Regions from separate parts of the Veillonella montpellierensis genome, predicted to be linked through region 2. Evidence: riboswitches for the same ligand, from Rfam matches in the RefSeq annotation. Region 2 holds a riboswitch; each other region holds the start of a gene.

Region 1 (7,472 bases), on a different contig from region 2:
ATATGCTAGAATGGCTAGAAAATTATTTATCTTCTTATAAAGGAGGAATTCTAGTCATTAGTCACGATCGATATTTTTTAGATCATATTGTTACCAGTGTAGTAGAATTAGAGCAATGTAAAATCAATGTATTCAAAGGTAATTATACAAAGTATATTAATCAGCGTGCGCATGCTATGAAAGCAATGGCAGCTGCTTATGAAAAACAGCAAGAGTATATTAAGAAAACGGAAGCATATATTGATAAATATCGTGCAGGAATTAAATCAAAAATGGCACGAGGACGACAATCACAATTAAATCGATTAGAACGAATTGAGGCACCGGTAATAACAGAACAAATCGCGTTTACGTTCCCTAAACCGTCTATGAGTGCGGATAAGGTACTAATTTTAGATGATGTTACAGTAGGCTATGACCGTCAGCAACCTATTGCGAGTGGATTATCAACAGTCGTTCGTAGAGGCGAAACGGTAGCGTTGATTGGGCCTAATGGGGCAGGAAAATCTACATTAGTTAAGACTATTATGGGAGATATAGCGCCTATTGACGGAACGATTACAGTAGGAAACCGAGTAGAGGTAGGATATTTTTCTCAAGAACATGAAACATTGCATCCACAATGGCAAGTGATTGATGAAGTGAAGAGCTATTTTGATGGATCTGAAGAAAAAGCGAGACATGTGCTAGGAAGATTTTTATTTCGTGGAGATGATGTTTTTAAATGTATTAAGGATCTATCTGGGGGAGAACAAGCTAGAGTAGCATTATTGAAAATATTTTTAGAAGGAAATAATTTTTTAATACTCGACGAACCAACCAATCATTTAGATATCGGTACTAGAGAAGTAGTAGAGAAGGCCTTGCAAGATTTTGAAGGGACTTGTTTTGTTATTTCTCATGATCGGTATTTTTTAGATCAAATAACGACGCGCACATTGGCATTAAAAGATGGACATATAACAGAATATATGGGCAACTATTCGTATTATAAAGAAAAAATAAAAGAACAAGAATTTTTGTCGCAACAGCAGAAAGAAGGCATCATTCAAAACACGAATGATGACAAGGTAGGAGAGACTACTGCTTTCACTAGAAAAAAAATGCAAGACTCTGATGATACGAGTATAATGGATACACCTATTCTTAAACCTACTAATTCGTATATGGCCGAGAAGAAACTAGGGGAAGTAGAAATGAACATTGCTAGAGCAGAAGCTACTATAAAAATGTATGAAACACAGTTAATGGATCCAGCACTACAATCTGATATAGGCGAATTAGAAAGAGTGGCCCGTGAATTAGAGATGGAGAAAAAAGAGTTAGATCATTTGTATGAAGTGTGGGAGACCTTAATGGGCGGTAAATAATTTGGCAGACTATTGATAGCAGATAGACTGTTTAGTGCCAGAGCATGTATATATTTATCATGAGTCATGTAGTAGCACAAACATATAAAATACATAATAAACACTCCTATGAGGATATATCATAGGAGTGATTTTTCTATGGAATTTTATATACGGTGAATTGTAGATATATGGTTGTTGAGTTAGATGATTAGCATAGTTATAGATTGTTTTACAGAAATCATTTATAAGAAATGTGTGAGTAATTGATATAGTGAGGCTATTACTATGCTAAAATAATATATCTAGTATTTATGCCACTTTATAAAGATGTGTAACATGATAAAATATTCATTTATTTTTATATGCATGAGTAATAGACAAGGAAAATAGAGGTGTTTAGGATTTTATAAAATGTCAATACTATACATATGAAAAAATAGCATAATTGGTATATATAGTATTTGTGTTGAGCAAAATTACTATATATAGTATACTTATTGATAAGAATTCTAATTTATGAAAAAACATACTATGCAATATAGGATGTGACTAGTGTGTTTTACAATTAGTTTGCATCTGTGTCTTAAATAGAGCAATTAAATAGATGTCGTATAAGGGGAGGAAACGTTATGTTGCGAGTCGTTAAACGGGATGGTACAGTAGTTGATTTTGATAAAAATAAAATTGTTGTGGCCATTGAAAAAGCAATGCACAGTAGTACTGGTTTATATGAAGAAGGCTTAGCTGATAAGATTGCTACTGAAATTGAGGAATATGCTCATAAATTACATAAAGATATAACTATTTATGCTATTGAAGATCAAGTATATTATCGTTTATTGGAATATAATAATCCAGCTACAGCACGTGCTTATGAAGGATATAAGGCGGTTCAAGCTTTTAAACGAAAGGTAAATACCAGTGATGAAGGTGTCCTTGGGTTATTAGATAGCACTAATATTGCTGTATTAGATGAAAATTCTAATAAAGATGCAGCTATTGTATCTACACAACGAGATTTGATTGCTGGTGAGATTAGTAAAGATATTGCTCGACGTAAACTGATTCCTGAAGATATTTTAGAGGCTCATGATAGTGGGGCTATCCATTTTCATGATATGGATTACATTATTCAACCTATGTTTAACTGTTGTCTAATTAATTTAGAAGATATGTTAACGAATGGGACTGTGATTAATGGTAAAAAAATAGATACACCTAAATCATTTCAAGTAGCTTGCACCGTAACGACACAAATTATTGCACAAGTAGCTTCAGGACAGTATGGTGGTCAAAGTATTAACGGTATTGATCGAATTTTAGCGCCTTTTGTGAGAAAATCATATGATAAAATTTTAGCTAATGTATTAGAAGAACAAGTTGAAATTTACGGTATAGAACCTAATTTAGAAAAAGCTAAAGAAATTGCATGGAAACGTACACGTAAAGAAGTAAAAGATGGAATACAGACGATTCAATATCAAATTAACACATTAATGACAACGAATGGACAGGCTCCATTTGTTACATTATTTATGTATTTTGATCCTCATAGTGAATACGCCAAAGAAGCGGCACTTATTGACGAAGAAATTTTAGAACAACGGATTATTGGAGTTAAGAATGAAGCTAATGTATATATCACTCCGGCGTTTCCTAAATTGATTTATGTGTTAGATGAGCATAATGCGACGCCAGATGCACCATATTATTACTTAACGGAAATAGCCGCTCGTTGTACAGCTAAGAGAATGTATCCTGATTATATTTCCGCTAAGAAAATGAGAGAAATTTATGAAGGCAACGTATTTAGTCCGATGGGATGTAGATCCTTTTTATCACCATGGAAAAATGAAAAAGGTGAATATGTATTTGATGGACGATTTAATATGGGTGTAGTTAGTATTAACTTACCACAAATGGCAATCTTGGCTAATGGCGATGAAGAAATATTTTTTGAAATTATGAAAAAACGATTAGAGCTTTGTAAAAAAGCACTATTATTACGCTATAATTTATTAAAAAATGTAACAAGTGATGTATCACCAATTCATTGGCAACATGGAGCCATTGCTCGCTTGAAAAAAGGCGAATGTATTGGTAAATACTTATTGGGAGGGTATGCGACTGCTTCTTTAGGATATATTGGTATTTATGAAGCTACTAGATTAATTACTGGTGAATCTAACACAAGCCCTCGGGGTAAAAAATTTGCTATGAAAATCATGGACGTTATGAATGAAGCCGTAGATTCATGGAAAAAAGAAACCAATATAGGGTTTGCTATTTATGGAACACCAGCTGAAAGTTTGACAAATCGTTTTTCATCTATTGATCGCGCTAGATTTGGTATGATTGAAGATATTACAGATAAGGGTTATTATACTAATAGCTATCATGTGAATGTGCGTGAAGAGATTAATGTGTTTGATAAATTTGCTTATGAATCTGAATTTCAAAAGAAATCAACTGGTGGATGTATTTCGTATGCAGAAATTCCTAATATGACGCATAATATACCAGCAGTACTATCAATGATTCGTTTCATTTATGATAATATTTCGTATGCTGAATTTAATACAAAATCTGATTATTGTCATGAATGTGGATTTGATGGAGAAATCATTGTAAATGATGATAATGAGTGGGAATGTCCACGATGTCATAATACAAATCGTGATACATTAACTGTTATTCGTCGCACTTGTGGTTATTTAGGTGAAAATTTTTGGAATGAAGGACGCACTAAAGAAATTAAAGACCGAGTTATGCATATTTAGATGACGTGTTAGGCTGCATCAGGTTACTAGACGGTATGTTTTTATATGATGCGGATTATATAATGTAAGAAAAATGCGTATATACGAGTAAGTTGATTTGTATCGTGTAAAATTAAAAATAGCTATACAGGCAATTCTCATGATAAGTATTGTTTGTATAGCTATGATGATGGTAGGGATTTATTATGAGATATGGACAAATACGAAAGTATGATATAGCTAATGGAATAGGGATTCGTACGTCTGTATTTGTAACTGGTTGTACTCATAAATGTTATAATTGTTTTAATGAGTCATATCAAGATTTTACTGCAGGTGCAGAATGGACGGATACAGAAACACAGCAAGTTATTGACTATATAAAGGATGAAAATATTCGCGGACTTACATTACTTGGGGGAGAACCTTTTCAAAATGTTGATGGATTGGTAGAATTGGTAACTAATGTACGAGCGGCAATACCGGATAAAGACATTTGGGCGTATTCTGGTTATACATTTGAAGAAATTATGGCGTGCCCTCATAAATATAGATTATTAGTATTGTGCGATGTATTAGTTGACGGATTATTTGTAGATGCATTAAAAGATCCATCGTTGCCATTTAGAGGATCATCAAATCAACGAATTATTGATATACAAAAAAGTTTAAAAGCTTCTAAGCCTGTTTTATTAGATATAGAAGAAGCTCTGTAATGGTATAATAATTTCCTAGTAATAGTAAAAGGCTATGAGGATAGGTAAAAAATTGATGCGCCGTAGGCTATTCATATCAATAGGATAGTATGTTTTAGTAGATGTTAGTTTTTAGACAGTTTGATAGATGTTATGAAATATGAGAAATAATTTTCTATAATAATTAGTTCTTATATAGGGGTCTTATAGATTTATATCGTCAATGTTTGACTACTATAGAATTGATCGTTATAAAATAGTAAATTCCTATTGATAAATTTGAAAATTTTAGTATAATGAAAATATAATTATATATGAAAAGGGAGCTAACACTGGTTGGCTGAGAGTAAACGAATGTTTTGACCTAGAACCTGATTTGGATAATGCCAACGTAGGGATGCATAATAGAGAACAGGGATACTACATTGGTGTTCCTGTATTTTAATTATAGTGAATATTATAGTATAGTTTATTACTAATTAATTAAATAGATATGATTAGACTGCTAAGGCACGAAGGGGCATACCACCACGGGTATGATTTCTTGGTGTCTTTTTTAGTAACTGATTTGTATTGGTACATACTATATAGAATAGACATATACAATAATATATAGGACAGAGGTGATATGTATGAAAGATGAGTGTACACTTAGGATTAATGGACAGATGTATTCGTACTCTATATTATTGGAGCAACTTGGATATGATCAAGAAAAATCAATAACATTAGAACAGCTAATTATAGGACTAGGATATCGTTTAGAACGAGTAGCGGTTGAATATAATGGAAATATTGTTAAGCGCGATGTATGGAATCATACATTAGTCGTAGCTGGATCCATTATAGAAATTGTATCGTTTGTTGGTGGCGGCTAATGCACAGTAGAGAGTAGTATTGTCGTTTTAGAGAGGGTATATATGGAAAATACATTAAGTCATAAGCGGGTGACAATCATAGGCGTTGGTGGAATTGGATCTCATGTAGCGGTAGCTTTGTGTCGTGCTGGAGTGGGAACCTTACGGTTAATTGACCGAGATGCGGTAGATGTGAGTAATTTAGGAAGACAATGTTATACGCATGCAGACGTTGGGATTGATAAAGTAATAGCTTTAAAAGCGTATTTAGAACAGGTTAATCCTAATGTACACATTGAGGTTGAATCACGGTGGGTAAGTCAAGATACGATAGGAGATATTTTAGAGAAAGAACAATTTATTATAGAGGCAGTTGATAAGGCGACTACGAAAGCGTGGCTTACAGAGGAGATTTTGCAGTTACCTAATCTTATTTGTTTGATCGGATGTTCTGGCATGGCCGGCTGGGGTGATAGTAATGATATCCTGTGTAGACAGTTCCGTCATAATTGGTATGTGTGTGGAGACTTTCAAAGTGATATTGATGAATTGGGAAAAATTACCGCAGCTCGTGTTATGGTATGTGCCGGGCATATGGCGAATAAAATGATACAGTGTTTGAGTAATAGTTAGTAATATATAATAAGGAGACATAATAATGGATACATGGACATTAGGAAATCATACATTTACATCGCGGTTTATTTTAGGATCAGGTAAGTTTTCTTTACCTTTAATTCAGGCAGCAATCAATGAAGCTCATGCAGAAATTGTTACATTGGCATTGCGACGTGCCGTAGGTGGAAAGATAGAAAATATATTGGATTATATTCCTAATACGGTTAGTTTATTACCTAATACGAGTGGTGCTAGAACAGCAGAAGAAGCAGTTCGCATTGCTAAATTATCAAGAGAATGTGGTTGTGGTGAATTAGTAAAAGTAGAAGTTATTGGTGATTCTAAATATTTACTACCTAATAATTATGAAACCATAAAGGCTACAGAAATATTAGCTAATGAGGGCTTTACGGTTCTACCTTATATGTATCCAGATTTATATGTGGCAAGAGATTTAGTAAATGCTGGAGCAGCGGCAGTTATGCCTTTAGCAGCACCTATTGGTTCCAATCGTGGCTTAGAAACAAAAGCATTTATTCAATTACTAATTAATGAAGTGGATGTGCCTATTATTGTAGATGCAGGCATAGGTACACCATCACAAGCAGCGATGGTTATGGAAATGGGAGCTACTGCAGTTATGGTGAACACGGCCATTGCTACAGCTGGCGATATTCCTATGATGGCACGAGCTTTTGGACAAGCCGTTGAAGCAGGCCGTTTAGGATATTTAGCAAAATTAGGACGCATATTAGATTCGGGGGCTGAAGCATCATCTCCATTAACAGGATTTTTGATAGATTAAGTGGTTTTCTTAATCTGCTTGCGTGATAATTTAAATAGTTAGAATTTTGTGATGTATATTAGTCGTATGTTTAGCTTGGTCGACCATTTATACATGAATAGGTGATAGTAAAGTAAACATATTGCTAATTAGAATAGGAGTTTTTATATGAATGGAGTTGCTATTCCGAATAATAAAACAGATCATATGAAATATATGCCATATATGGATCAAATTGATAGTACTGTACGTGAATCTGTAATCACAGCTATGAATGCTTATGATTATTGTAATTATACAGCGAAAGATGTAAAGAGAGTCTTACAGAAAGATATCTTATCAGTACAAGATTTTCAAGCCTTATTATCACCTGCAGCAGAACCATTTCTAGAAGAAATAGCGGCAAA
Region 2 (7,472 bases):
CAGCTACATGTGTATTGGTAGTAGTGCCACATAAAAATAAAAATAATTTTTTAAAATTTTTTCCTAATGCATATTATATTGCTACAGTAAAATGAGAATACATAGTATTATATAGATACGTATAAAAATATTTTATATATACTGAATATATCAAAACGCATAGTTAATAATAATTATTATTTACCATGCGTTTTTTATCTACTTATTGTTCCTATTTTATATAATCCTTGATATTCCAATAGATATAAGGATTATTTGATATATCTATGGGAATATACCCGTTAAATCGCAGTAACTATATTGACAGTAATTATCATATAAATATATAATCAAAGTAAGAAGTCTGACAATATGATTATTGCTAATCATATACTGTGAATCGGATAAGTACCGGAAATTTTATAATTTGTTTTTCTAATAGTTATTATATATCCGATATGGAGGAACGAATCATATGTTACAACACAAAGCATGGAATAATTTCAATGGTCGTTTATGGAAAGAAGAATGTAATGTTCGAGACTTTATCCAAACAAACTATACACAGTATGATGGGGATGAATCATTTTTAGCAGGTCCTACAGAAGCTACTAATATATTATGGACAAAAGTACAAGAATTACAAAAACAAGAACGGTTAAATGGTGGCGTATTAAAACAAGATGCTAATACAGTATCTAGTATTACCTCTCATGCACCAGGATATATTGATCCTGTTCATAAAGAATTAGAAAAAGTAGTGGGTTTGCAAACAGATGAACCATTAAAACGTGCATTTATGCCATATGGTGGTATTAAAATGGCAGAAGAAGCATTAGAAATGTACGGAGATAAGCCAAACCCTGAATTTCATAAAATTTTTAATGAATATCATAAAACACATAATCAAGCTGTATTTGATGCATATACTCCAGAAATGCGTGCAGCTCGTAGTAGTCATATTGTAACAGGCTTGCCAGATACATATGGCCGTGGTCGTATTGTTGGCGATTATCGTCGAGTTGCTTTATATGGTATTGATCAATTAATTGCATGGAAAGAAGAAGATAAAGCTAATTGTGGCTGTGGCGTTATGCTTGATTCTGTTATTCGCTTGCGTGAAGAATTAGCAGATCAAATTAAAGCATTAAAACAAATGAAAGAAATGGCAGCTTCCTATGGGTATGATATTTCTAAGCCAGCAGAAAATGCACGTGAAGCAGTACAATGGTTGTATTTTGGTTATTTAGCAGCTATAAAAACACAAAATGGTGCGGCTATGTCTGTAGGTCGTATTTCTACATTCTTGGATATTTATATTCAACGTGATTTAGAAGCAGGCACGTTAACAGAAGAAGAAGCACAAGAATTAATTGACCATATCGTATTAAAATTCCGTATGGTAAAATTCGCCCGCATTAAATCATACAACGAACTATTCTCTGGTGATCCTATTTGGGCAACATTGGAAATGGCTGGTATCGGTATGGATGGACGTTCCATGGTTACTAAGAATGACTTCCGATTCTTGCATACATTGGAAAATATGGGACCTTCTCCAGAACCAAACTTGACTGTATTATATTCCTCTAAATTACCTGAACCATTTAAAAAGTATGCAGCTTATATTTCTGTATCTACTAGCTCAATTCAATATGAAAATGATGATGTTATGAAACCTGTTTGGGGCGATGACTATTCTATTTGCTGTTGCGTATCGGCCACACAAACAGGCAAGGAAATTCAATTCTTTGGAGCTCGTGCTAACCTTGCGAAAGCATTGTTATATGCTATTAATGGCGGTATTGATGAAAAATCTAAAAAACAAGTTGGCCCTAAATACGTGCCAATTACCTCTGAATATTTGGATTATAATGAAGTAATGGCTAAATTTGTACCGATGCTAGATTGGTTAGCAGATATTTATGTAAATGTATTGAACTTGATTCACTATATGCATGATAAATATTATTATGAAGCAGCTGAAATGGCATTGATTGATACTGATGTACGTCGTACATTCGCTACGGGGATTGCAGGGTTCTCCCATGTCATCGATTCCTTATCGGCTATTAAATATGCGAAAGTAAAAGTGGTTCGTGGAGCAGATGGCATTGCAGAAAGCTTTGAAATTGATGGGGACTTCCCTAAATATGGTAATGATGATGATCGCGCTGATGAAATTGGTGTATGGTTGTTACGTACATTCTTAGCTATGATTAAACGTCGTCACACATATCGTGAATCTGAACCAACTACTTCTATTTTGACCATTACTTCTAATGTAGTTTATGGTAAATATACAGGCATGCTACCAGATGGACGTCCTGCATGGACTCCATTTGCACCAGGCGCTAACCCTAGCTATAATGCTGACGCTAATGGCTTGTTGGCATCTTTGAACTCTGTAGCTAAATTACCATATGAATGGGCATTAGATGGTATTTCTAATACACAAAGTATGACACCATCTGCATTAGGTCATGATAACAAAGAACGCTCTGTAAATCTTGTACATGTTATGGATGGCTATTTTGATCAAGGGGCGCATCATTTGAATGTAAATGTATTTGGCAAAGAAACATTACTTGATATTATGGAACATCCAGATAAACCAGAATATGCAAACTTTACAATTCGCGTATCTGGATATGCCGTTAAATTTATCAATTTAACTCGCGAACAACAGTTGGATGTTATTTCCAGAACATTCCATGAAAGAATGTAATGAATGAAGGCACATTTGACTAGGACTATGTGATTTTGATTTCTATAGGATACTAGCATATAGTGTGTAGTATAATTACATAGTAGCCCTGTGCTTTGCGCCAGGGCTATTTATGTATTGTAAAAGGAGGTGGTTCTATGGGAGATACACAAAGAGAAATAGAAGGGTTAGTAAATGCTACAGAATCATTTGGCGCTGTAGACGGGCCAGGATTACGATTTATTGTATTTTTACAAGGTTGTGCCATGCGTTGCCGATATTGCCACAATCCAGAAACGTGGCAATTTGATAATAGAAATGCACAATGGAGAACGCCAGAGGATGTATTTCAACAAGCATTACGGTATAAAGCGTACTGGCAAAATGGCGGCGGGATTACTGTGAGTGGTGGAGAGGCTTTATTGCAAATTGATTTTGTCATTGCATTATTTACATTGGCTAAAAAGAAAGGCATTCATACTTGTCTTGATACATCGGGAAATCCCTTTACGTGGGATGAGCCATTTTTTTCCAAGTTTGAAACATTATGTGACTTAACAGATTTGTTCTTATTAGATATAAAAGAAATAGATAATGAACGCCATAAGAAATTGACAGCACAAGCGAACACAAATATTTTAGAAATGGCTACGTATTTGTCAGATAAAGGTAAAGCCATGTGGATTCGTCATGTGCTGGTGCCAGGCATAACGACCGACATTGAGGGATTAACACGGTTAGCAGAATTTATAGATACATTACATACAGTGGAACGAGTAGAAGTCTTGCCATATCATGCTATGGCAATTCATGAATGGGAACGATTAGGAATACCATATACGTTAGAAAATGTTGAACCACCAACACAAGAACAGATTGATACAGCGGAACGTATATTAAAAGTAAGCAGATATAAGAAGTAACCTGAAAAGATAGTAAGTGTTCATTGTTGTTATAAAAAACTATTAAAATTTTATAAAGTGTGGTATACTGAAAAAAATAATAAAGATGGGGAGCTGACTGAAGTCGGCTGAGAGTAAACTGATTGGTTTAGACCCTTGACCTGATTTGGATAATGCCAACGTAGGAAAAGCTTCTAGTTATAAATAATGCGAGATACCTATAGATGGTATCTCGTTTTTATTTAGATTAACTAATCGTTACCCATGTGATAACAAGTGTAAATTTTAGGAGGTAATGAAATGAATTCATACACAACACAGATGGATGCAGCACGTAAAGGGATTATTACAGAACAAATGAAAATAGTAGCCCGTAAAGAATTTCGTCCTGTAGAAGAAATTCGTCAATTAGTAGCAGAAGGCAAAGTTGTTATCTGTGCTAATAAGAATCATACTTCGTTGGATCCAGAAGGTATTGGTAGTATGCTTCGCACTAAAATTAATGTTAATCTAGGTGTATCTCGCGATTGCAAAGATTATGATATTGAAATGCAAAAAGTAATGAAAGCCGTAGAGTTAGGGGCAGAATCCATTATGGATCTATCTAGTCATGGTAATACAGAGCCTTTTCGTGTTAAATTAACAACAGAATGCCCTGCCATGATTGGTACAGTGCCTATTTATGATAGTGTCATTCATCATCAAAAAGATTTGGCTGAATTAACCGCAAAAGATTTTATTGATGTAGTACGACTTCATGCAGAAAATGGTGTAGATTTTGTTACATTGCACTGTGGAATCACGCGTAAAACAATTGAACAAATTCGCAAGCACAAACGCAAAATGAATATTGTAAGTCGTGGTGGTAGTTTAGTGTTTGCTTGGATGAGTATGACGGGAAAAGAAAATCCATTTTATGAATACTTTGATGATATTTTAGATATTTGTGAAGAATATGATATGACAATATCCTTAGGTGATGCATGTCGTCCTGGATGCTTGGCAGATGCCACTGATGTGTGTCAAATTGAAGAATTGGTAAGACTAGGGGAATTGACAAAACGTGCTTGGGCACATAATGTACAAGTTATTGTTGAAGGACCAGGACATGTGCCATTGAATCAAGTAGCGGCAAATATGCAAGTTCAACAAACTATTTGTATGGGGGCTCCATTTTATGTATTAGGGCCATTAGTTACTGATATTGCACCTGGCTATGACCATATTACAGCGGCTATCGGAGGTGCAGTAGCTGCTATGAATGGAGCTGCATTTTTATGTTATGTAACGCCAGCAGAACATTTAGCATTACCTAATGTAGACGATGTAAAACAAGGTATCATTGCTTCTAAAATTGCAGCCCATGCAGCAGATATTGCAAAAGGCGTTCCTCATGCACGTGATATTGATGATAAAATGGGAGAAGCTCGCCAAAAACTAGATTGGGAAGCACAATATGCATGCGCTTTAGATCCTAATACGGCTCGTGCGATTCGTGATAGTAGAGCACCTGAAAGTGATCATGCAGATACTTGCAGTATGTGTGGTAAATTCTGTGCTGTACGCAGTATGAATAAAGCATTAAACGATGAATATATTGACATTTTATAGAATGATTAGGCGCATCTATATTTTCTTGCTATAATAGACTTATAGGGAGGAGAATGTAATATGAATATCATTTTAGGCCTACTATTAGCAGTGTTGTTTTTTATATCCTTAATGGCTACATTGATAGGGTTACCAGGAAACTGGTGTATCATTATTTTGACAGTGTTAATGGCTTTCTTTACGCATTGGCAAATTATATCTATCACTACAACAGTTATAGTAGTATTGGTCTTATTAGCGGGAGAACTGCTTGAAACTGTATCAGCTTTTCTAGGTATGAAAAAATATAAACCATCAAAATGGACTTATATAGCTACTTTCATAGGTGGCATAGTTGGCGGCCTTATCGGTACGAGTGTGTTCCCCTTGGTCGGCTCAATCATAGGCGCTGCTATTGGTGTATTTATTTGTACCTATGTTTGTGAAAGTTATATATCTCCTGGTAATGTGGCTGATAAAGTGGCAAAGCGTGCTATGATTGGCACATTAGTGGGTATATCCATTAAATTTATTATAGCTGTAGGCGTCATTGTTTACATCCTAGGACAGATTTTTTTCGCTTCTTAACTATAATATATAGATGGTTATAGAGTTGATATGAAAAAGGAACTAACATATAATGTTAGTTCCTTTTTTGTGTGAATTATTTATTCTACAGGCATATCAGTAGGGGCGTTTTGATTAAACCATTTTTGGTAAATTTTATCGAATTCGCCACTTGCTTTTAAGTCAGCAATTGCTTTATTGATTTCCTTTTGTAATTGACTATTATCCTGACTCATCGCAATACCAAAGTATTCTTTCGCATTGTTATTAAGAGGTATGATTTTTAAATTTTCTTCTGGATGCTTGGACATATAATATTGGGCTACGGGTAAATCAAGTACAGCAGCTTCTACATTGCCAATTTTTAATTCTAGCAAGGCTTCATTACTGTGATCAAATTCTTTTATAGTAGCTCCATTAATGGCGTGAGCCGCTTTGGCACCAGTAGTACCTAACTGAACAGATACAGTATGATTGGATAAGTCATTTATGGAATTAATAGTAGTAGTTGATGATTTAGTAACAATGGCTAGTCCCGATTCATAATATGGTGTTGCAAATAATACTTTACTTTTTCTTTCTGGTGTAATGGTCATACCCGATACAGCAATATCTATATCTTTGCTCATTAAAGCTGGTATTAAAGCATCGAAAGAAACATTTTTAAATTCTACTTTAGCACCCATTTTATTGGCAATGGCATTAATCATATCGATATCATAACCATCATAGCCTTGCGTTTTTTCATCTTTAAACTCAAATGGTACAAAAGTAGGATTAGTGCCAACTATGATCTTTTTCTCGTTAGTACTTGAAGTATTGTTAGACGATCCACAACCTGTGAATGCGGCCATGACAGACATGGCGACCATACCGATGGTTACTATTTTTTTGAAATTCATATACATGCACTCCTTTTGAATATCTATTAACGAAATATTTTTTGTATGTTGTTATTATAACTTTCTAATTTTAATAAGTCAATAAAAAATGAATAAAAAATACATAAAATAAGAATAAATATAAATCTAAGGAAAATAAATAAGTATGAAAAGTATGATGCTATAATGATTTTCTTATTTCGTGAATTTCATACATTATAATGAGACTACATAGATTGTTTTAGATAATATAATATTGGGAAAGCGAATCAAGTTTATATTTTGTCGGTAATAATATCTTATTTGATTTATTATAAGACGTAAAATCCATCTTGCCATTGTAGTGATCTGAATTGTATTTATATTCTAAATTGGGATAGTTATAGTATGTATTGAATATAGTTGCACGGATGACTATTATATAAGTGTGTATAATTATTATGTTTAATTACATGCATACAACATCATATAGTATTTAGAAGCTACGAATTGAAATCGATATGACTTGTTGATACAAGAGATATAGTTAGGGGGCTTTCATAGTCGGTGTTTTCCTAGGTGATTTATGAGTGCTATATAATCATAGATTCGTACAAGACATGAATAGAAATAAAGACACAAAAAAGCACCATCCTTATTTATGATATAAATGTTTACATGTCATCATAAATAAAGAAGGTGCTGCATTTGGGGTAGTGTATATACAATTTTATATTGCTTTTAGTGCATTTTCTAAGACGGTTTTAATTTTGCTCTTTGTTTCTTCGTAGGTTTCACCTGGATGTGCCTCATATTGTTTATTTGTATCAAACCACATATTAGGGACATATGTATAGGGATGTGTTT
Region 3 (7,472 bases), on a different contig from region 2:
CCCTACAGTTTTTATGACGAAGGGCTTCACTTGTAAAATAGGTTGATTCTTAGCAATTGCTTGTGCCGCTTCTACCTCTCGTTTATCAAGCAACAAAGGAATACAGCGCATACCTGCAATTAATTCGCCCTTTTTAACAGCTCTATGATTTAGTTTTGTAACGATGGTTAATTGTCCAATGGAGTTAATCGCTCTTAATCGTTCTACATCAACTTGCAACATGCCATCTATATCAGCAATCGCTTCCACTTTACCTTGATTCACTAAGGTATTATGCATATAATCACCTGCTGCCAAATCATATAATGCATAGGCCACATCTTCTTCATGCAATAAATTTTCATCACCTGGTTCCATAACAAATACATGCTCTTTACCAAGTGCCAATAATTCCTCTATATCTTCTTCACGAATAACATGTCCCCGTTTAAAAGCACGTTCTTTTACAGTCCCAATTACAATACGTACAATATCATGACACAATGCTTGTCCAATTGCATCTTTTATATCGATTTGTTTCACAGTTTATCCTTTCTATCATGCTACCACTATTAACGTAAATTCTTTATAAGGCTCACTCATCATAGTTCCTACTAAAAACTGTACTGAATGAATGCTCCATACAAGTATCTTACCTCTATTATATGATATCATGAGCCTCGATAACATACTTTCACACCAACAATTTACTAATACTTATCCCTATAAAGCATAATACAAGCCCTGCAATGAATTGTATACCTATATAACAAACTGCATGTAGATACTGTCCTAACAGGACTAATTCTATAGCCTCATACATACATGTAGAAAATGTAGTAAAACCTCCTAACCCGCCAGACACAACTAAAAATTTTACCCATACCGGCATATCTGGTCGTGCGGACATATAGCCTAAACACAATCCAATTAATAGGGCCCCCAACAAATTAACCGCAATGGTTCCACAAGGGATTCCATAATAACTCCGTTGCTGTATCCAATCACTTCCATATACACGACAAATGGCACCCAATGCGCCGCCTATGGCAATCATTATTAATTTCATCATCCTGTCCTTTCTAGAATTTTCACAATTCTTTACTAATTTATATTATTTTATAAATTTTATGTAGCATATTAATCAAATTTACTCTATACTATATGTAATATATATTCGTAATTGAATAGGTACACGATGTATATAGTAAAAGTAGCTATGAATAACTACTACGAGGGAGAGATTATCTTGGACTACACAGCTTATACTTGTCAAATTTTATTACACGCTATTGGTCATAAAATTACCGTACTGCGCACTGCTAATGGATTAACACAAAAACAACTAGCCTATCGTGCTGGTATTAGTGCAAGTTATTTAGGTAAATTAGAAAACGGGCGACATATTGAAGGTGTATCCTTAGAAATACTCTATCAAATTGCCTATGCATTAGGCGTAGAAACCTATCAATTATTACGAGTAGAAGCCAGTGATTTACGTCGCTATCAACGCTTAACTTCTTACGATACAAGCAATATTCCTCTAGTTGGTAGGCAACAAAAATCACCTACATTACAGATGTATTTGTGATGCCTCTATAAGAGTTTATTATATCATTAGTTTACATCGATGATGATAGAAACTATCACATCGTCTACTACCGACAAATAGAATCTCAAACACAAAAACCTCGGCCGGAGCCGAGGCTTTTGTGTTTGAGAAAAAAGAGAGAGAGAACATTTGAATCTAATTCAAATGTTATGGGGCTTTGGGGGATGCCCCAAGGTATGAGATATACTCACTACCTTGCATAAATTATAGCAAATAACAACCTTCTTGTAAATAGAACTTCAATAGATTTATAAACCCTATACCCTCCATTATAGGGGATTGATTTAAAAAATCCTTTATTAATTTATTTAATGATACACCATTATATTGCTATCTAACGCTTCTATGTACTATCATGAATAATACACCCCATCATAAAAACCTATTTCCCACGGCCAATGAATAAAAATTCTCACTATAAATTACTATTTTCTCCAAATTTTTTTGCTCGTAAATCAGCATGCGCTTTTTTAAATACAAAAGCATTTCGAATATGGTTTCTCATCTGTTGCTCTGCTACCTCTCCATCATGCTGACGAATCGCTTCCATAATGGCATCATGTTCCTTGTCACATTCCAAACTGCGTTCCGAATCCATAGTACTAATATACATATCACGATTCACCATTTCTCTAAAATCTGATAAATAGTCCGCCACTCGTTCATTACCAGATAACATAGCTATCAATGAGTGAAAACGACTATTAATCGCCACTCTTTCTTCTAGATCTTCCTCACGCCGTCCTTCGTCACACACCTCTTCTAACTCACGAATTTGCTCATCTGTCGCATACAAGGCACATAATCTAGCTCCAAGTCCTTCCATAACCTCACGACACTGATACATAGCAATAATTTCTTCTGGTGTATACCCCTTAACCGTTACACCTTTCCAAGGTTTTATAACTACTAAATTATCTTTAGCAAGTTTTCGAAACGCTTCTCTCACAGGCGTAGCACTCACTTGTAATTGCTCTGCGATTTTCACTTCATTTAATTTAACTTGCGGTTTTAATTCTCCTCGCAATACAGCTTGCTTTAATGTGATATATACTTGTTCACTCAATGGCAATCTTCCAATAGAATCAATGGGCTTCAAATGATACTCTTCATGCTTATCCATATGCAATATTCCTCAAATCATGTTATATAACTACTAGCTAGTAAATCCTAACTACTAACTATATTGTCTTTCATAAGAAGCTAGTATATTTTCTAACATCTTCTCTTTTATTCAAGAACAAATACAGTTATAATATAAGATAGATTAATTATACGAGGTGCTTTATACACTGTCAATTTTGATTTATAACTAGGAGTATTATATATGAGTCGTTGTTTAGTCATCATAAATCCTTCCTCTGGTGGAGGCGCTGCCCGTCGCTATATGATGGACTTGCAATTACAATTAACCAGCCTATTTGATCACACAGAAGTGAAATTTACTGCTGGCGAATTAGATGCCACTCGCTTTGCTAAAGCCGCTACAGAAAATCACTACGATGCTGTCTTTTGTATGGGCGGCGATGGAACGGTTAATGAAACAGTAAATGGCATTGCACAAGCTGGTGGTGACATTAACTTCGGCTTTATTCCTGTTGGTACTGTAAACGATATGTCCCGTGCCCTAGAAATCCCCCGTTCACCGCTAGCTGCTATCCATGCCTTAAGCCATAGTGTAATTCGCCACATTGATATTGGTCGTTGCAATGATAAATATTTTTGCAACAATATTGCGGCAGGTATCATACCTAAAGTAGTAGAAGAGGTAACACCTAAGGAAAAAAGTATTTTAGGTCCTCTTGCCTATTTTGCCCGAGGTGGACAAGCTTTATTAAACAATAAAAGCTTTAATTATCGCATCATAACAGAAGACAAAGACTTTGTAGTCAAATCACCATTGGTGTTAGCCCTATTGACGAATTGTGTATCCAGTTTTGAAAAATTTATGCCTACCGCCACCGTTGATGATGGCTTTATGCGCATTATTATTTTTAAAGAATACTTTATTCTTGATATTCTCCGTATATTTCCATTGGTTATCAGTGGTAGTATTTATAATTCCCGGTATGTAGATATTATAACCGTCAAAAAAGCGCATATCCAATTATTAAATGAAGTCAATGATCTCCCTACCAATATGGATGGCGACCGAGGTCCCGATATGCCTGTTGAATTAGAAGTATTGCCAAAATTCTTGCGTGTCTATGTACCGGATCAACATCATAAATACAAAAAAAAGGCTAGTTTATTGCCGAATCCAGCTAATTTGTTACCTAAAATATAAAAATCTCACTAGACTTAGCATATATTAAATGCCTACTAGACTATGTATTCTTCTAACACATAATCTATCCTATTTTAGAATGATGTCACAAGGTTGATGGAAAACGATTTTACAAAAGAACGTTCACAACTCATAATGCTTGTAAGCATAGTACAATATGCAGTAGATATACTATCATAGCCCAAAAAGTATTGGTATTTACATTACCTAATAAATATATAGAAGAGTACTGTTTACATACATCATTCGGATTCTGTGTCACATATGTTAACTACTCCAGATAACTCTTTCGATTACATAGGTATCAACAGTTTAATTTTCCCATATTTTATGATAAAATTAACTATATCATAGTAATAAACTATGATATGTAAATTAGACAACGGGGTGCTCGAATGTTCGGGCTGAGAGTAAGCTACTCGCTTTAACCCATAACCTGATTTGGATAATGCCAACGTAGGGATATACTAGAACTATATACGGCGACAACATATACTGACGATGATATACATTGTATGCTATATGACGGCAGTACATATCAAGTCATACCCATGCCGTATTTATAAAAAGGAAACCTACTAGGTTTCCTTTTTTATATTTCTCTCTTCTATATGTCTTTCTACATTAACTACCTATCCTATAACCGTAAGCGTACACCACCCTTATAGGCCAGGAGCTTAGTGCTAGTATGGGCATTCATTCACCTATTATTTGTAGTATAGAAAGGAGCCTATGATACATCTATGTATCATATAACCGATTATGAAACTAACACGTTCTCACCTAACGGTGTATGCAATTACACCTCCCCACGAACCGACAGGTAGTGCTTTACTCAATCAAGTAGAAGCAGCCATTCGTGGTGGTGCAACTATGATTCAATTACGACGTAAAGAAATCCCTCTATCACAAGTAAAAGAGGAAGCATTACAAGTACAAGCTCTATGCCGTCAATATAAAGTGCCCTTCATAATTGATGACAATGTAGCACTAGCTAAAGAAATACAAGCAGATGGTGTACACATTGGACAAGATGACATGCCTTTACGTGAAGCGCGCTACATTCTCGGCGATAATGCTATTATTGGCGTTACTGCCAAAACAATCGCACAAGCCGAATTAGCCTATGAAGAGGGTGCTGATTATATTGGATCCGGTGCAGTATTTGCTACAGATACCAAGAAAGATACTACCCGTATAAGTCATGATATATTCGAATCGATTTGTCGTGCTGTGCCTATTCCCGTAGTAGCGATTGGCGGTATTACAAAAGACAACATGTCCCTCTTAGATGGGCGTGGTATGGCCGGTTTTGCTATGATTGGTGCTATTTTTAACAGTTCTAGCACTATAGATGAGGTGTATACAAAAACGCGTCAAGTAGCCACAATAGCACATCGGTTAGTAGACACCGTAACAGCTCTCACCATTGCTGGTAGTGATTGTAGTGGTGGTGCAGGTATACAAGCCGATCTTAAGACTATGCTAGCTCATCACGTATATGGTATGAGCGCCATCACGTCTCTCACCGCACAAAATACGATGGGGGTAAGTGCGATTTCTAATGTGACGCCCGATTTTATGGCGGCTCAATTAGATGCTATTTTTACAGACATTCCACCAAAAGCTATAAAAACTGGCATGCTATCTAACAAGGAGCTAATTACAGTCATTGCTGAAAAATTACGACATTATAAAGCCACTAATATTGTCGTAGATCCCGTGATGATTGCTACTAGTAGTGCTCGATTAATTGACGAGGATGCTATCGAAACTTTGGTCAATACATTATTACCGCTAGCCACCCTAGTAACGCCTAATATACCGGAAGCAGAAACATTATCTCACATTTCTATTACCTGTGGCGATGATATGCTACAAGCAGCTTCTACTATCTACAACGCCTATCACTGTGCAGTCCTTGTAAAGGGTGGTCATCGCATTAACGATGCGAATGATTTATTATATATCTCCCCAAACGACTATACTTGGTTTACAGGCAAGCGTATCAAAAATAATAACACCCATGGTACAGGTTGTACCTTATCAAGTGCCATTGCCGCTAATTTAGCGAAGGGCTATGACATTCCTAGTGCCGTACAACGCGCTAAAGACTATATTTCACTAACCCTATCTGCCATGATGGATATAGGTCATGGTAGTGGTCCTATGGATCATGGGGCTGGATTAATTCACACACAACCATATACTAATCAATAAGGAGTTTTTATGAAACAAGCTATAGAACGAACAACATTATTATCAAACGGCTTAATCTGGTTTGGTGCAGCCGTTTCAATTGCCGAAATATTAACAGGTACTTATTTTTCACCACTTGGCATTGAAAAAGGCCTCCTCGCCATCGTCATTGGTCACATTATTGGTGGCCTTATCCTCTTTGGGGCTGGTTATATTGGTGCTAAAAAAGGAAAAACCGCTATGGAAACGGTAAAAGATGCTTTCGGTACCTCAGGCAGCCTTTTATTCATCATTCTAAACATTATCCAATTAATTGGTTGGACATCCATCATGATTTATGATGGTTCTCTATCCGCTAACAGCATTATCAATCTAACTCAACCTGTTTGGGCTTGTATTATCGGCCTTTGTATTTTAGGTTGGTTGCGCATTGGTCTCACCAACTTTACGAAAATAAATGGTACCGCCATGGGCATGTTATTTGCTTTAACCCTCGTATTATGTGGTCTAATTGCCAATCAAACAATTATGCCCACTGTAACTGATGATTCCTTAGCATTTAGCATGGCCATCGAATTATCAATAGCCATGCCCCTTTCTTGGTTACCATTGATTAGCGATTATACGCATCATGCGAAAGAGCCTGTAAAAGCAACAGTAGTCAGCGTTATCATCTATTCTCTTACTAGTACGTTTATGTATTGCATTGGTATGTGTGCCGCTATCTACACAGGAGTAACTGATATTGCCGTTATTATGAGTACTGCTGGTCTTGGATTGGTTGGTTTATTAATCGTTATATTTTCAACGGTTACTACCACCTTTCTCGATGCCTATTCAGCCGGTGTATCTGGCGAAGCACTCAGTCCCCGTATACGAGGCATGTATTTAGCAGGAATAACCACTATTATCGGTACCATTGCCGCTATGCTATTCCCTATGGATGATATCACTAATTTCTTATATGCTATCGGCTCTGTATTTGCACCTATGACAGCCGTATTAATCATGGACTACCTACTCAATGATAGTGCCTATACTAAACCTATTAATGTTGTAAATATGCTATCATGGATAATCGGCTTTATCATCTATCGCTATTTCTTAGCCACAGAGTTTGTACTTGGTTCTACCTTACCAGCTATGGTACTCACCGCCCTTGTCGTTCTTATCTTACAAAGCATTAAGAAAGGAGGCAAGCGTCGTGAAAGAGCATAATACATCCAACTATCGTTTATCGCAAACGACCAAGCTCGTACTAACGGGTGTCCTTTCTGCCATTGCCATTATAGGATCTACCTTTTCATTCCCCATACTTGGTTCTAAATGTGCACCAGTGCAACATCTTATCAATATCATAACCGCTGTCGTACTCGGTCCTAGTTATGCCGTAGG

Evidence for each region. Region 2 has a riboswitch for thiamine pyrophosphate ahead of thiC (phosphomethylpyrimidine synthase ThiC). Riboswitches for the same ligand answer to the same signal wherever they lie in the genome.
Region 1: linked by a shared signal. The riboswitch ahead of thiS (sulfur carrier protein ThiS) and the one ahead of thiC (phosphomethylpyrimidine synthase ThiC) in region 2 are both predicted to bind thiamine pyrophosphate.
Region 3: linked by a shared signal. The riboswitch ahead of thiD (bifunctional hydroxymethylpyrimidine kinase/phosphomethylpyrimidine kinase) and the one ahead of thiC (phosphomethylpyrimidine synthase ThiC) in region 2 are both predicted to bind thiamine pyrophosphate.

What each region holds. Positions count from the first base shown of each region.
Region 1 covers NZ_CAMUMS010000005.1:66,046-73,517, forward strand. Annotated here, with positions in the region: gene P6940_RS03670 (ABC-F family ATP-binding cassette domain-containing protein) at 1-1,370, shown strand, start outside; gene nrdD (anaerobic ribonucleoside-triphosphate reductase) at 1,982-4,132, shown strand; gene nrdG (anaerobic ribonucleoside-triphosphate reductase activating protein) at 4,318-4,827, shown strand; TPP riboswitch at 5,116-5,221, shown strand; gene thiS (sulfur carrier protein ThiS) at 5,439-5,684, shown strand; gene thiF (sulfur carrier protein ThiS adenylyltransferase ThiF) at 5,727-6,296, shown strand; gene P6940_RS03695 (thiazole synthase) at 6,322-7,086, shown strand; gene thiH (2-iminoacetate synthase ThiH) at 7,234-7,472, shown strand, end outside.
Region 2 covers NZ_CAMUMS010000001.1:28,072-35,543, forward strand. Annotated here, with positions in the region: gene P6940_RS00120 (AIR synthase related protein) at 1-95, shown strand, start outside; gene pflB (formate C-acetyltransferase) at 455-2,707, shown strand; gene pflA (pyruvate formate-lyase-activating protein) at 2,845-3,609, shown strand; TPP riboswitch at 3,687-3,794, shown strand; gene thiC (phosphomethylpyrimidine synthase ThiC) at 3,889-5,199, shown strand; gene P6940_RS00140 (DUF456 domain-containing protein) at 5,260-5,766, shown strand; gene P6940_RS00145 (basic amino acid ABC transporter substrate-binding protein) at 5,847-6,653, opposite strand; gene P6940_RS00150 (glutaredoxin) at 7,336-7,472, opposite strand, start outside.
Region 3 covers NZ_CAMUMS010000013.1:19,249-26,720, forward strand. Annotated here, with positions in the region: gene crcB (fluoride efflux transporter CrcB) at 674-1,051, opposite strand; gene P6940_RS07290 (helix-turn-helix domain-containing protein) at 1,229-1,570, shown strand; gene P6940_RS07295 (GntR family transcriptional regulator) at 2,007-2,714, opposite strand; gene P6940_RS07300 (diacylglycerol/lipid kinase family protein) at 2,919-3,878, shown strand; TPP riboswitch at 4,252-4,358, shown strand; gene thiD (bifunctional hydroxymethylpyrimidine kinase/phosphomethylpyrimidine kinase) at 4,641-6,098, shown strand; gene cytX (putative hydroxymethylpyrimidine transporter CytX) at 6,108-7,295, shown strand; gene thiW (energy coupling factor transporter S component ThiW) at 7,282-7,472, shown strand, end outside.